DNA from 2 places in the Defluviitalea raffinosedens genome. Region 2 is predicted to be linked to the other one. Evidence: riboswitches for the same ligand, from Rfam matches in the RefSeq annotation. Region 2 holds a riboswitch; the other holds the start of a gene.
What was found. A riboswitch is a leader RNA that binds a small molecule or an ion and turns the genes downstream of it on or off. The one in region 2 is predicted to bind lysine.
Positions count from the first base shown of each region.

Region 1: linked by a shared signal. The riboswitch ahead of JOD07_RS05845 (Na+/H+ antiporter NhaC family protein) and the one ahead of JOD07_RS14130 (aspartate-semialdehyde dehydrogenase) in region 2 are both predicted to bind lysine.

Region 1 covers NZ_JAFBEP010000005.1:92,823-100,528, reverse strand. Annotated here, with positions in the region: gene JOD07_RS05855 (methylated-DNA--[protein]-cysteine S-methyltransferase) at 1-240, shown strand, start outside; gene brnQ (branched-chain amino acid transport system II carrier protein) at 420-1,772, shown strand; gene JOD07_RS05845 (Na+/H+ antiporter NhaC family protein) at 1,802-3,418, opposite strand; lysine riboswitch at 3,498-3,674, opposite strand; gene JOD07_RS05840 (hypothetical protein) at 3,807-4,208, opposite strand; gene JOD07_RS05835 (hypothetical protein) at 4,392-4,550, shown strand; gene JOD07_RS05830 (hypothetical protein) at 4,646-4,879, shown strand; T-box leader at 4,998-5,239, shown strand; gene pheS (phenylalanine--tRNA ligase subunit alpha) at 5,354-6,373, shown strand; gene pheT (phenylalanine--tRNA ligase subunit beta) at 6,405-7,706, shown strand, end outside.
Region 2 covers NZ_JAFBEP010000028.1:5,539-13,244, forward strand. Annotated here, with positions in the region: gene hslO (Hsp33 family molecular chaperone HslO) at 1-856, opposite strand, end outside; gene JOD07_RS14120 (class I SAM-dependent DNA methyltransferase) at 877-1,632, opposite strand; gene JOD07_RS14125 (small, acid-soluble spore protein, alpha/beta type) at 1,719-1,922, opposite strand; lysine riboswitch at 2,052-2,239, shown strand; gene JOD07_RS14130 (aspartate-semialdehyde dehydrogenase) at 2,379-3,374, shown strand; gene dapA (4-hydroxy-tetrahydrodipicolinate synthase) at 3,390-4,274, shown strand; gene dapB (4-hydroxy-tetrahydrodipicolinate reductase) at 4,330-5,088, shown strand; gene JOD07_RS14145 (cob(I)yrinic acid a,c-diamide adenosyltransferase) at 5,114-5,644, opposite strand; gene JOD07_RS14150 (single-stranded DNA-binding protein) at 5,777-6,502, opposite strand; gene JOD07_RS14155 (Mur ligase family protein) at 6,531-7,202, opposite strand; gene JOD07_RS14160 (vitamin B12-dependent ribonucleotide reductase) at 7,441-7,706, shown strand, end outside.

The DNA of each region.
Region 1 (7,706 bases), on a different contig from region 2:
AAAGTCTGGGAAGCTCTTAAGAAAATTCCTTATGGAACAACCTGCAGTTATAAAGATATAGCGGAAGGAATAGGGAATCCCAGGGCTTGTCGAGCAGTAGGCATGGCAAATAACAGAAATCCTATTCCTATTTTTATTCCCTGTCATCGGGTAATCGGGGCCAATGGCAAATTGGTCGGTTATGGTGGAGGATTGGATATTAAAGAAAAGCTTTTAGAAATAGAAAAAAAGTTTTTATGAAATAAAAAATTATATCTTGCTTAGAAAAGGGAAAAAATATTAAAAAGGTTACACAAAATGACTTTTACGATTCTACATATTGTAATATAATAAAATAGTTTAAATGATGAAAGAAATAAAAATTGAAATGTTTTTGTCAAACAAGGGCAAAAGGAACTAAAGATTCAGGGGGAAAATTCATGAAAGAAAAACTCAGTTTTCATCAAAATTTACTGATCGGCTCACTATTATTTGGACTGTTTTTTGGGGCAGGTAATTTGATTTTCCCCGTAAAAATGGGACAAGATGCCGGAAGCAACTCCCTATGGGCTACCATTGGTTTTTTAATCACAGGAGTAGGATTGCCTATATTTGGGATTATGGCATCAGCACTTTCTGAAAGTGAAAGTTTATTTGATATGGCAAAGCCCGTTCATGTTAAATATTCCATATTCTTTACTTGTGCATTATATCTGACCATTGGCCCTTTATTTGCTATACCGCGAACAGCGACGGTTGCTTTCGAAGTAGGAATGAATCCTTTTATTCCCAAGGAACAATTAAAAATAGGGCTACTCATTTTTTCATTGATTTTCTTTTTGCTGACCCTTTATTTTTCTTTGCGGCCAGGCCGCATTCTGGACTGGGTTGGTAAATATCTTACACCAATTTTTCTGGTGCTTTTATCGATTTTACTCATTGCCACTTATGTAAAGCCGATGGGTCAGGTAAGTCAGTATCCTCCACAGGAAAATTACATGACTCAGGCCTTGTTTACCGGCTTACTTGATGGTTATAATACGATGGATGCTTTAGCTTCTTTGGCATTTGCCATTATCATTATTTCAAACATAAGAAAATTAGGAGTCACCAAATCTCATTTCATTGCCATTGAAGCCTGCAAATCAGGATTGGTCAGTGTGATTGGCATGGGACTTATTTATGCTTCATTAGCTTATATGGGAGCTACAAGTCTTGGAAGTGTGAATCGTGCTGATAATGGAGGGGCGATTTTATCTCTGGTAAGTGAACATTATTTTGGGGTAATTGGGAAAGCCTTATTGGCTGGTATTGTCGGGGTTGCATGTTTAAAAACAGCTATTGGACTCATTACTTCCTGTGCTGAAATGTTTAGTGCAATGTTCCCCAATTCCATTTCTTATAGAAATTATGCGATTTTATTTACAGTTTTCTCATTTATTATTGCTAATTTTGGCTTAACCAACATTATTCAGCTATCAGTACCAGTATTGATGTTTCTTTATCCATTGGCGATTACTTTGATTTTGCTATCTTTATTGGCTCCGTTGATTCATAAGCAGAGTGATGTTTACAAATGGACAACCGGATTTACTGGTGTGGCTGCATTTTTTGACTTGTGTAAAGCACTTCCTGAACCTTTACAAAACAATGCAGTTATAAAGTCTATTATGAATTTTGCCCATGGATTTTTACCGGGTTTTGATTATGGATTTGGCTGGATATTGCCGGCATTTATAGGGTTCTTTATAGGATTTATGGTTTGGAAAACAAAAAAGGCGGCTGTTATGTAACAGCCGCCAAAATTTTTAGATCAAGACTTCTATGCATTCGCTTTATTTGTTGTTAATGTTTTGATGCCCAAAAGAACTACACATAACATGGCAATCGATATTAGAAGTATAATCCATGCAGATTGAATGAACCCTGCAAGGATATAGCCCACAAAAGATACAGCCGCCACAGTCAATGCGTAAGGAAGCTGGGTGGAAACATGGTTAATATGGTTACACATAGCCCCTGTAGAAGACATAATGGTTGTATCTGAAATAGGGGAGCAGTGGTCACCGCATACAGCTCCGGCAAGACAAGCTGAAATAGAAATAACCAATAATTCAGGGTCAAGACCTACTGCAACTACGATTGGCAGCAAAATACCGAAGGTCCCCCAGGATGTACCGGTTGCAAAGGACATCCCCGTAGCCACAATAAATACAATTGCTGGGAGGAATATTTTAAAACCTGCTGCGCTACCTGCAAAAATACCGCTTACGAATTCTTTGGCACCGAGAAGACTTGTCGTTCCACTTAATGTCCAGGCAAAAGTAAGAATCAGAATAGCCGGAACCATGGCTTTAAATCCATTAGGGAAACATTCCATACAGTCATTGAAGCTAAGCACTTTACGTGCCATATAATATACCATGATAACAATCAGTGCCAGGGAAGAACCCAGTGACAGTCCCAGAGAAGCATCACAGTTCGCGAAAGCATCGACAACATTGACACCTTCTAAAATACCACCTGTATAAACCATACCTAATATACAAAAAGCAATTAAAATGACTACAGGAATGATCAAATCCTTTACTTTACCTTTTCCGGCAGATACTTCTACATCTTGCCCTTCAAAAGGACGATCGGGGGTTGTATAAAGGTCATTCTTTAAAAGAGCATTGTCTTCATGTTTTTTCATCGGACCATATTCTATTCCCATTAAAGTAATGAATATAATCATAAATATGGTGAGTAAAGAATAAAGATTATAAGGTATTGCACGAATGAAAAGCTCCAGACCATCATAGCCTTCCACTACACCGGTTACAGCAGCTGCCCATGAAGATATAGGAGCAATCATGCATATGGGAGCAGCGGTGGCATCAACAATGTAGGCTAATTTGGCACGAGAAACTTTGTGCTTGTCTGTAATAGGTCTCATGACATTTCCAACAGTAAGACAGTTGAAATAGTCATCTACAAAGATCAGAACACCGAGGGCGAATGTAGAAAGCATAGCACCTTTTCTTGACTTGATTTTTTTGCTTGCCCATTGACCATATGCAGCAGAGCCGCCAGCTTTATTGATCAGACATACAATTGTTCCCAGAACCACTAAGAAAATGAGTATCCCCACATTCCAGCTATCCGCCAGGGATGATATAAACCCTTCAGTAAACATAGCAGTGAAAGCCGTAATAGGATTGAAGTTTGCATACATAAAAGATCCGCAAACAATACCTATAAAGAGTGAACTATACACTTCTTTAGTAATAAGAGCCAGGCCAATAGCGATTATTGGAGGTAAAAGGGACCAAAAAGTACCGTAGAGATTACTTTGATACCCTTCTTCTCCTATTTCCGCAGCAAAAACGGGTACAGCAAAAGTCATAATGATGAGTGCTATAACAGATAGCAGTGTGAAAAATTTCCTCCGATTCATAATAACCCTCCCTTTTCATCAATGATATTTACGAATAAAAAAAATGAGGCACGGAGGTACCTCATGTTTTTTCATTCAACATAACGATAGCTCTCCACTTTAAAAAAAGTGACAGTCTGGTGCATATTCTGCAACAGCCCAGCAACGGCTCCTCTTGGCAGGAAGCCGAAACTTCGGCGACTGGTCTTTTCATCTATTACTGCGCCAAGTCATATATAATAGATTACTTGTACCACATCGCGCCTCTATCTCATTCCATATAAGTTTTTTAATTCTTAAGCTAAGGATAAACTTATGATCGCTAAAAGTCAATACAAAAAACTAAAATAAGTCAAAAAAACAGCCATAAACTTTAAAACAGTCTATGGCTGTTATATTTTTACATGGATTATTGCGCTTTTAGCCACTCTAAAGCTTCATCAGGATCGGTAAACATTTTTGCTGTGATACCATATTTCGCATACTGCTCAATAAGATTCTTCATATTCATTTGGCCGATTACCTTTTCTGGCTGTACTATTGCCCAATACTTCCATCCGCTTTTAACTGTCTGAGGGAACCAAACGGTATTGCCCCATTCAGTGTCCGCCTTTGTCAGTGCACTGTTATTTCTATCATCAGACAACCACTTTTTAGCCCCTTTGGTTTTTAAAAGTTCAGTACCCTTTAACAATATTTCTTGTAAGCATTTTCCATAAGCGTATTTCTTAATCTGGTGGTGAACGATTTTGTAATCCGTATGATACCACAAAATCGCACAATCATTTTCCATAATCAACTCTTTTGCCATATCATTCACACTCCTATAAATTTCCTATATACAATAGATATGTTCTATCGTTCTCAGTCATACAATATAAAAGTAGAATTATAAATATTTAGTGAACATTGCTGTTTTACATAAACAATAAAAACTTTCGGACTTTTCGAGGCAAGAAAAGTGTGGTACCATTAATTTATTGGAGGTGTTCGTATGAAAGATCGAATAGATTTGGAATGTGATTTTCCTGTTTGGTATACTATAAGAAGACGACGACTTAAAAATATAGCTAAAATTATGGGTTTTGGTTTTATTTTTAGTGGTATAGGTTTTGGTATTGGATGTCTTGTTTACGGGTTTAGTAAAAAATAAATTCTAATTAGTTCATAGCCTTCATACTCCTTCTACTTTTTTTCGTATATCTTAGCAAATACTAAATACAATACAAAAAGAAAGGTGTGAAGGTTATGAATAATAGAGTTGGAAATATTTTCTTATATTTTATCATAGGACTTGTGGCAGTACATTATGGATTACCTTTGCTTATGAAAGGGATTGGACTGGCTATGAGACTCATTGGAGGAGCCATTGCTTTGACATTCGGCACCATAGGCCTTGTTTTTGCAGCAGTGCCTCTCATTATTATTGGATGGCTAATTTATACATTAGTATTTAAAAGTAATCCGACCAATTCAAATTAGACATTTTTAACTATGGGGGTATATTTTATCCCCTATTTTAATAGCTTTTTCTCCCTTGACAACCAAAAATGATGTGCTAAAATAAAACATAAATAAAAATTAAAAAAGCATGAGAAAGATAAAAGCTGTGAAGGTGTAGATTTAATCTTAGTAGATAGTGAACTTCCTTACAAGAGAGAGAATGTCACCGGCTGAAAGCATTCTTAAGGTTCAGTCACTGTTGAAATTCCCACTGGAGCTGCATTTCCGAAAATATGAGAAAATATGAGTAAGAAATGCCGGTTGCCCCCGTTATAGGTTTCGAGGGTCTGCAATTTTGCAGAAACTAGGGTGGTATCGCGGATCAACTCCGTCCCTTTTTGGGACGGAGTTTTTTATTATTATTATATGGGAAATTCCGCCGGATTTCCTATACAATAAGGAAACTTTTTATTGGTATGGTGAAAATGATTGTAAATAGAAAGGAGCTTCATTATGAAAGAAAAATTACAGTCCATCAAGCAACAGGCCATGGAACGTTTAAAAGATGTGAAAGAACTAAAAGCTTTAGATGAGATTCGTGTTGAGTTTTTGGGTAAAAAAGGAGAACTTACCCAGGTTTTAAGAGGAATGAAAGATCTAAGTGCAGAAGAACGCCCGATTATTGGACAGATGGCCAATGAAGTAAGAGAAGCCATTGAAGGAAAAATTGAGGAAGCAAAGAACATATTGGCAGTAAAGGCTCAGGAAATGAAACTAAAATCCGAAGTCATCGATGTAACCATGCCTGGCAGAAAAAGAAATCTGGGGCATCGTCATCCTATGAATTTAGTTGTAGACGAAATCAAAGAAATTTTCCTTGGAATGGGTTATAAGATTGCAGAAGGTCCAGAAATAGAAACCGAATACTATAATTTCGAAGCTTTAAATATTCCGGCAGAACATCCCGCAAGAGATGAACAAGATACTTTCTACATTAATAAAAACTTCATGCTTCGTACCGCTACATCGCCTATTCAAGTGAGAGTGATGGAAAATGAAAAACCACCGATTCGTATTATATGTCCGGGGAAGGTATATCGTTCCGACGAAGTAGATGCTACGCACTCTCCAGTATTCCATCAATTAGAAGGACTAGTGGTTGATAAAAATATTACTTTTGCAGACCTTAAGGGAGCATTGGAAGTATTCGCAAAAGAATTGTTTGGAGATAAGATAAAGGTAAGATTCCGACCACACTTCTTCCCATTTACAGAACCCAGTGCAGAAATGGACGTAGCCTGTGTAGCCTGTGGAGGAGAAGGATGCAGAGTTTGTAAAGGCAGCGGATGGATTGAAATTTTAGGCTGTGGAATGGTTCATCCTAAAGTACTTAAAATGGCAGGTATTGATCCGGATGTATATACTGGTTTTGCCTTTGGAATGGGGCTTGAAAGACTTGCCATGAGTAAATATGGCATAAAAGACTTACGTTTATTTGTAGAAAACGATGTGAGATTCTTAGATCAGTTCTAATCTTGTATCAATTTTAGAAAGGAGTATGGATATGAATATACCTATGTCTTGGCTTAAAGACTATACGCCAATTGATTGTGATATAAAAACTTATGTAGAAGCTATGACCATGTCCGGTTCTAAGGTAGAAACCTATGAAGAACAGGGCAAAGAAATTTCCAATGTTGTGGTAGGAAAGATTTTGTCCGTAGAAAAACACCCTGATGCAGATAAATTAGTGGTTACAAAGGTGGATGTAGGGCAGGAAGTTATTCAGGTTGTAACAGGAGCTAAAAATATTTCTGTTGGAGATTATATTCCCGTTGCCCTTAATGGTGCCACATTGCCCGGAGGCGTTAAAATCAAAACTGGGAAGCTTCGTGGAGTAGAATCCCAGGGGATGATGTGTTCTATTCAGGAATTAGGATTTACCACTCAGGATTATCCGGAAGCTGCAGAAGACGGAATATACATTTTCCAGGAAGAACAGCCTTTAGGAAAAGATGTAAAGGAAATTTTCGGCCTTAATGATGTGGTTGTAGAATACGAAATAACTTCCAATCGTCCTGATTGCTTTAGTGTAATAGGTATTGCCAGAGAAGCAGCAGCAACCTTTAATTTGCCTTTTAACTATCCTGAGATTTCTGTAAAAGAAAGTGGAGGAAATATTTCTGATTATATTTCCATAGAAATTGAGAATAAAGAACTTTGCCCCAGATATGCTGCAAGGGTGATTAAGAATGTAAAGATAGGCCCTTCTCCTAAATGGATGAGACAGCGCCTTTTAGCAGCAGGTGTAAGACCAATTAACAATATTGTAGATATTACCAACTATATTATGCTGGAAATGGGTCAGCCCATGCATGCTTTTGATCTGGCAAAGCTGGATAAGAAAAAAATCGTGGTTCGCAATGCAAAGTCTGGAGAAAAAATTATGACTCTTGACGGAGTAGAAAGAGATATAGATGAATCCATGCTTTTAATTACCGATGGCGAACAACCTTTAGCTGTTGCTGGCGTTATGGGTGGAGAAGAAACAAAAATAACAGAAGAAACAAAGGATATTCTCTTTGAATGTGCGAATTTTAACGGGGCAAATATAAGAGTGACAGCCAAGAAATTAGGGCTTAGAACCGATGCATCCGTAAAATATTCTAAGGGTCTTGATCCTGAAAATGTATTGAATGCTTTAAACAGAGCCGCACAATTAGTAGAAGAATTAGGAGCCGGGGAAGTAGTCAGCGGTATTATCGATGTATATCCCGGAAAGAGAGAACCAAAGACCATTCCCTATTCCGTAGAAAAAATCAATGGACTTCTTGGAACTTCCTTATCTGAAGACGAGATGATTGGC
Region 2 (7,706 bases):
TAATTTTTTTCAAATCACTTTCTTCAAAGACATAGGTTCTATTACAAAAATGGCATTTTAATTCCGTTCGATGGTCTTGATCCAAAATTTCCTGCAAATCTTTCACTCCAATGCTCACTAATGCTTTTTCTACCCTTTCCCTCGAGCAATTACAATGAAATTGTGTTGGTATCTTATCCATTATTATAATATCTCCCAGTATAAGCTTAAGAATGTCTTCTGGGCCTTTTCCTTCTTCCAAAAGCTGCGTTACTGACGAAATACTTTTTAATCTGTTTTCTAAATTTTGAACTGTCTCTTCTTCTGCTTCAGGTAAAAGTTGGACGATAAATCCTCCAGCTTGTTTAATAGAAAAATCTCTGTCGACTAATACTCCAAGGGCAACAGCCGAAGGAATCTGCTCAGAGCTTGCAAAATAATACGTTAAATCTTCTGCAATTTCTCCCGAGACTAAACTGATCTGACCAACATAAGGTTCTCTTAAGCCCAAATCTTTAATCACCGTAAGGGAACCTTGTCCTATAGCCGTGCTTACATCCAATTTCCCAATAGAATTTAAAGGAAGATCTACAACAGAATTATACGGATAACCCTTAACATTTCCGTTTCTGTCAGCAGTCACTACAAGCCCCCGTAAAGGACCATTTCCTTTAATCTGAAGGGTAAGTAAATCTTTTTCTCCTTTTAACATTTGACCCATCATCGTTGCAGCTGTTAATAATCTCCCTAATGCAGCCGATACAACAGGACTTGTTCCATGAATTTTACTTGCTTCATCAACAAGATGAGTCGTCACTGCTCCAAATGCTCGAATTTGCTTTTTTGCGTCTGTTGCACGAATAATGTAATCTTCCATATATTTAACCTCCTGCTAAGTTACTTTCCTTTTTCTCTTACAACGAAATAAATCCTGTCACTGTTTTCCTTGGGATCTTCAAAAGTATATGCATCATATACAGCTAAAAACTCCATTCCTGCTTCTTCAACCAAACTCTTTATATCTTCTATGGAATACATCCTTTCATAATGAATTTCTTCAAATTTTGAATAATAATCCTTCTCTGGCTGTTTTATAAAAAGCGTAAGCTGATACTCATTAATGCCATCTTCTTCACTGTAATAATTATCCCAAATATAAGCAGCTTCATCCAAATTTTCTGCAAAAGTATTTTCCCCCAAGATGTATTTATACTTATATTCTGTATTTAGATCAAAAATAAAAAGCCCTTTGGGGTTAAGATAATTATTGACCCATTTAAAGGTTTGAAGCAATCCTTCCCGATCTGTAATATAATTTAGACTGTCACAGACACTGATAATACAATCGACTGTTCCGTATAATTCAAATTCTCTCATATCTTGATGGAGATAGAGAATATCCACATTGTTTTTCAATGCTTTTTCTCTCGCTATGGAAAGCATATCTTCCGACACATCTATTCCAATCATCTCAATGCCTTTTTTAGCAAAAAGCGTTGTCATGTTTCCTGTTCCACAGCCTAATTCTGCCACCAATTTAGGATCACAACCAAATTTTCCCCAAATTTCTTCAATATATTCAACCCATTCATCATAAGGAACTTCCTTCATGAATAAATCATATACCTGAGCAAAACTCTGATATGCTTCCACCATTTCACCTTCCTGCCTTAGACTTATCACCATTTTTGCACTCAATTATTATAAAACAATGGTCGAAAATTGCAACAGGCCCAGAATTAATTCTGAGCCTGTTGTTTCATTTCTTTTTTTCTTTTTGTCATTAAACCGCCAATGCGACCAGTTTCCTTTGCCGTTAAGGACTTCCATCCACCTTCTTTAACCTTATCCAATAAACCGAGTTCGGATGCAATTTCATATTTCAGTTTATCATCTTCCGTCATAGGCTTATTTTTCTTAGTTTCTTTCGTTCCCTTACTCATCTCATCACTCCTTACATTAAGAAGTATGTATAGGTCTAAAGTAAAATATACATTAGAATTGGAAAATGTTTCGAAAAATATTTGACATATTCAAAATTGAGTGATATTATATATAAAACTTCATAAGCTTCACAGGATAGAGGCGCATTTTTCAAGAGTATATATATGGATGTATGTAGGTACAGATGAAGTATATAGAAAGGGGAAAATGCCGAAGGAGAAAAATCCTGCAGTTTTTCGTCCTGGTTTTGCAGTGAATAACTGCACGACTGTCATCAGTAGTGTTATAATATTACTGATGGAGAGCTATCTGTGAAAGGGTTTGTATTTGGTTATATAGATTTATATAGCTGCTATACAATCACATTCACAGTTGGCTCATGCCAGCTTTTTTATTTTCCCAAAATTATTAAACAAACATTAAATGATTTTAAATAAATTTAAGGAGGATTATTAATGAAAAAGATTAATTTAGCTGTTGTGGGTGCTACTGGAATGGTTGGAAGGACTTTTCTAAAGGTACTTGAAGAAAAAGATCTCCCAATCGAAAACTTTTATCTTTTTGCTTCAGCGCGTTCCGCTGGAAGCAAATTGACTTTTAAAGGTAAAGAATACACAGTTGAAGAATTGACTGAAACCTCTTTCGACCGCGGAATCGATATTGCTCTATTTTCAGCCGGGGGGGGTACCAGTCTCAAATACGCTCCAATTGCTGCCAGCAAAGGCTGTGTTGTAGTAGATAACAGCTCTGCCTGGAGAATGGATCCTGAAGTGCCTCTTGTAGTTCCTGAAGTTAATCCTGAAGATATTAAACTCAATAAAGGAATCATTGCTAATCCAAATTGCTCTACGATTCAGGCAGTTGTAGCATTAAAACCTTTACATGAATATTATACTATTAAACGCATTGTTTATTCAACTTATCAGGCAGTTTCCGGTGCAGGTATGGGTGGCTGGACAGATCTTGAAGAAGGACTAAAAGGAAACCCTCCAAAGAAATTTCCTCATCCGATAGCTAATAACTGTCTTCCACATATAGACGTGTTTACAGAGAATGGTTATACAAAAGAAGAAATTAAAATGATTCAGGAAACAAGAAAAATTCTTCATGACAACAATTTAAGAATTACGGCTACTACAGTTCGTGTACCTGTATTTAACAGCCATAGTGAATCTATTAATGTTGAATTTGAAAAGCCTTTTGAACTTAATGAATTAGTAGAAGTCTTGAAAAAAGCACCTGGAGTCGTTGTACAGGATGATCCGGCAAATAATGTATATCCTCTGGCTGCTAATGCTACTGGAAAAGACGAAGTGTTTGTTGGACGAATTCGCAGAGATGAAAGTGTTGAAAGCGGCGTGAACCTTTGGGTTGTTGCGGATAATATCAGAAAAGGTGCTGCATCTAATGCTGTTCAGATTGCAGAATTATTAATTAAAGACATGCAATAAGAAAGGATGATTATTATGGAGATTTTCAGAGGTTCTGGCGTTGCAATCGTTACCCCTTTTAAAGAAAACGGTGATATTAACTTTGATCTTCTCGGAGATCTTATAGAATTTCAAATTCAGAATCAGACTGATAGTATCATTATCTGTGGTACCACTGGAGAATCTTCTACTTTAAATGATCATGAGCATTTAGAATGTATTCGATATACTGTGGATAGGGTAAATAAACGGGTTCCCGTTATAGCCGGAACAGGCAGTAATGATACTGAATATGGTGTTTTTTTGACCAAAAAAGCAAAAGAATTAGGGGCGGATGCCTGCCTTCTGGTTACTCCGTACTATAATAAAACCACTCAAAAGGGGCTAATAGAACATTATACTTACATTGCTAAAAAAGTAGATATTCCTCTTATTTTATATAATGTTCCTTCAAGGACCGGCTTGAATATTACTCCAAAAACCGCTTATGAATTATCTAAAATAGATACAATTGTAGCAATTAAAGAAGCCAGTGGAAATATTTCTCAAGTTGCAGAAATAATTAATTTATGCGAAGATAAATTAGATGTATATTCCGGAAACGACGATCAAATCGTTCCCATCCTTTCTCTGGGCGGAAAAGGTGTCATATCTGTTCTTGCAAATGTAGCACCAAAGCAAACCCATGATATGGTTATGGAATATTTAAACGGAAACGTTGAAGAAAGCAGAAAAATTCAGATTCAAATGATTCCTTTAGTAAAAGCTCTATTTTCTGAAGTAAATCCTATTCCGGTTAAGGCAGCGCTGGAACTTATAGGCTATCCTGTTGGTGCTTGCAGAATGCCTCTTACTACTATCGAAGATGATCATTTAGAACTACTGAAAAAAGAAATGAAAAACGCAGGATTACTTGGATAGACTAAAAAGTGCAGAGGTATTTTTCCCCTGCACTTTTTTCGAAAGGAGATTATATATGATAAAAATCATTATGCACGGCTGTAACGGAAAAATGGGTCAAGTCATTTCTTCACTGGTTGATGACAGTGAAGATTGCATGATCGCGGCAGGAATTGATCCGAATGTAAGCAAATCAAATCCCTATCCGGTTTTCAACAAAATTGATGACTGCGATATTCATGCGGATGTAATCATCGACTTTTCTACTGCAACGGCGGTGAAACCTCTGTTAGAATATGCCCTTGTAAAACAGCTTCCTGTGGTTATATGTACTACAGGATTGTCAGAAGACATGATAGACCTTATTAAAAAATCCGCAAAGAAAATCCCCATTTTCTTTTCTGCCAATATGTCCCTCGGAATTAATTTATTAATCAGCCTTGTAAAACGTGCATCTGAAATACTATCTGATGCGAATTTCGATATTGAAATTATTGAAAAGCATCATAACCAAAAAATAGATGCTCCCAGTGGCACTGCCCTTGCATTGGCAGATGCCATCAACGAGGCATTGGATCATCAATACACATACAAGTATGATCGTCATTCTGAGCGCAAAAAACGCGACAAGAAAGAAATAGGTATTCATGCTGTAAGAGGCGGTACTATTGTGGGTGAACACTCTGTCATTTTTGCCGGAAAAGATGAAATCATTGAATTAAATCATACAGCAATGTCAAAAGAGGTGTTTGCTGTAGGCGCCCTAAAAGCCGCAAAATTCTTAGCAGGTAAAGCTCCTGGATTATATAATATGGATCATCTGATTAATCAATAAATAAGGAACGCCCTCAGGCGTTCCTTTAAAATTCTATTCCTTTTCTTGCTGCAATTCCTTGATTAAAAGGATGTTTAACTGCTTTGATTTCAGATATGTAATCTGCTCTTTCTTTAACCCCTTCTGGAAGTCTTCTCCCCGTAAGTATGACTTCTATTTCTTGCGGCTTACGGTCTAACAGATCACATATTTCCTTTTCGCTGATTATATTATTTTCTATCGTTGCTAATACCTCATCTAATATGAGTATGTCACATTCTCTTGTATCCAGGACTTTCTTAGCAAAATTAATGCCATTTATAATTTCCGTTTTTAATTCTTTCTTTTCTTCTTCATTGAGATTCCAGAAAAAATCCCGGGGCTTTTCAAAACGAAATACCTTAAAATCTGGTTCCAACTTTTTTAATGTTTCAAGTTCTCCAGTCGAAGAAGATTTTAAGAACTGTATCATAATCACTTTTAAGCCTTGTCCAATAGCCCTTATTCCTTGTCCAATGGCTGCCGTTGTTTTACCTTTTCCTTCGCCGTAATAAACTTGAATCAATCCTAAATTCATCGTTTTCACCTCACCTTCCCATTATAGTATTATGTTCCTACGATTTCAATTATAATTTCATATCTTTGTCCATAACAAAGAAAAACATCTTTTTATAATCAGAATAAAAAGATGTCTTTCATGTTCCTGTCATTATGAATTGCTTAAATCATTGATAATTTCATCTTGCTTATTATTATCTTGATCTATTTCCATTTTTGAAATGGAAACCTCATAAGCAACCTTAGAAATCACTTCTCCACTCTCCAGCTTCTTTTGGTAACTTCGACTCTGAATTCTTCCCCATACTTTTAAATGATCCCCTACTTTCAAATACTGTGCGTATTTTGCATTTCTTCCCCAGGCAATGCAGGGAATATAATCGGACTTATGATAGGATCGATTAACAGCAAGCAACATATCTGTTATTTCCCTTCCAAAAGGGGTTGTTCTGTAAATGGGATCTTTGCAGATGAAACCATCCAGGAATATTTGATTGACATATTTTATTTCATCCTGATTTTCCAAAAATTTGATATCAAGTGTAAAAATCGTAAGAATCAATCGGTTTTTACCTTGATCATATTGATTGTACGAACGAAACTGTCCCTGGATTTCAACGACCTCATTTAACAATTCTTTCTTATCCGCCAGAAGACGTTCCGAAATCGTTACAGGAAGTGTATCTGAAATCTCACTTAAGCGAGGTATCTCTACTAAAAAAGTATAAAACCCCTCTCCATAAACTCGATGGCTAAATTTGATATCTTCAACCACTTTCCCTACAATCGTTACCTGGTTGTTTTGCACAAGATGCTCAGTCACTACTCTCACCTCTCCCTTATTATCCTTATGTTCTTTAATTGCTTTTTCTATCATTATCATCTTTATTCCCTATTTTCTCTTTTTAGAAGTATTTTTTTATAAGTATTTTATTCGGAATCGCAACATCATTAATCAATGCAGCAGTAATAGCTGCCAACGCACTATAAACTTCCTGATCGTTTTTGAGAGGTAATGTAACAGAAAACTCCTGGGGTTCCAATTCTCTGCCGCTGAAAGTTGTTATCGTCCTTTGCACACAACATTGAACCCGTCTGCTAAACTCGTCCTCCTGTATACTGGAAGCCGTTATACTTGCTTTGGGATTAAAGCCATAAGTAATCAAATGAGTTTTATTACCCTTTAATAATTTAAATACACTTCTGTCATCTACATTGACTATACTTACAGCATCTTTAGCCAGTGTAAAAAAAAGTTTTCTCTCTTCAGAATACAAGGCATTGTAGTTATAATCTTCCTCAGTTCTTCCCATGGTGTAGATCAGAACATCAAAATCAACATTGGAAAACCAGTTGTTAACAAGCCCTTCTTCGGTAATTTTAACAATAAGCATTTCTATATTACTTTTACTTAATGCGTGAATATACTCTTGAAAAGTAATTTCTTTATTATGAAGCCAAGTACTTAAGTTCTCTTTAAGTACACTGACTTTCATTCCCGAACTTTTACACAATTGAGCCAAAAGATTAACAGCAGCCGTTTTTCCATGGTTTCCAAGTATGCCTACTTTCACCATATAAAAGCTCCTTTTTTGTCAAAATTCGATACTACTAGTTTTCGTATTATGACTTATAGTTATGTATATATTTCGTCAAAATCTGTCTTGAATTTCTGACTATATATGAATCAATTGGTAAAGTGGATAGAACCAAAAAAGCAACTATTTAAATGAAATATCGAACTAGATATTGCATATTTTTAAAATAATGATACAATATATAGTACACTATATCCAAATTGTGGAGGAAGCAATAATGAATCTTAGTAATTTACTTTTTCGCCATTACACAAAAGAATTAGAAAACTCATCTAAAACAGTTTATGATTTATTTCAATGGAAAACCGTTGATATAAGAATCATGGACTATAATACAGGAAAAGTCATAACCAATATGGAAAATGTCGAATTTCCTGAGCACTATTCGCAATCTGCCTGCGATATTATTGCGAGTAAATATTTTAGAAAAAAAGGAGTCCCTAACGACAGAGGATATGAATACTCCTTAAAACAAGTAGTACA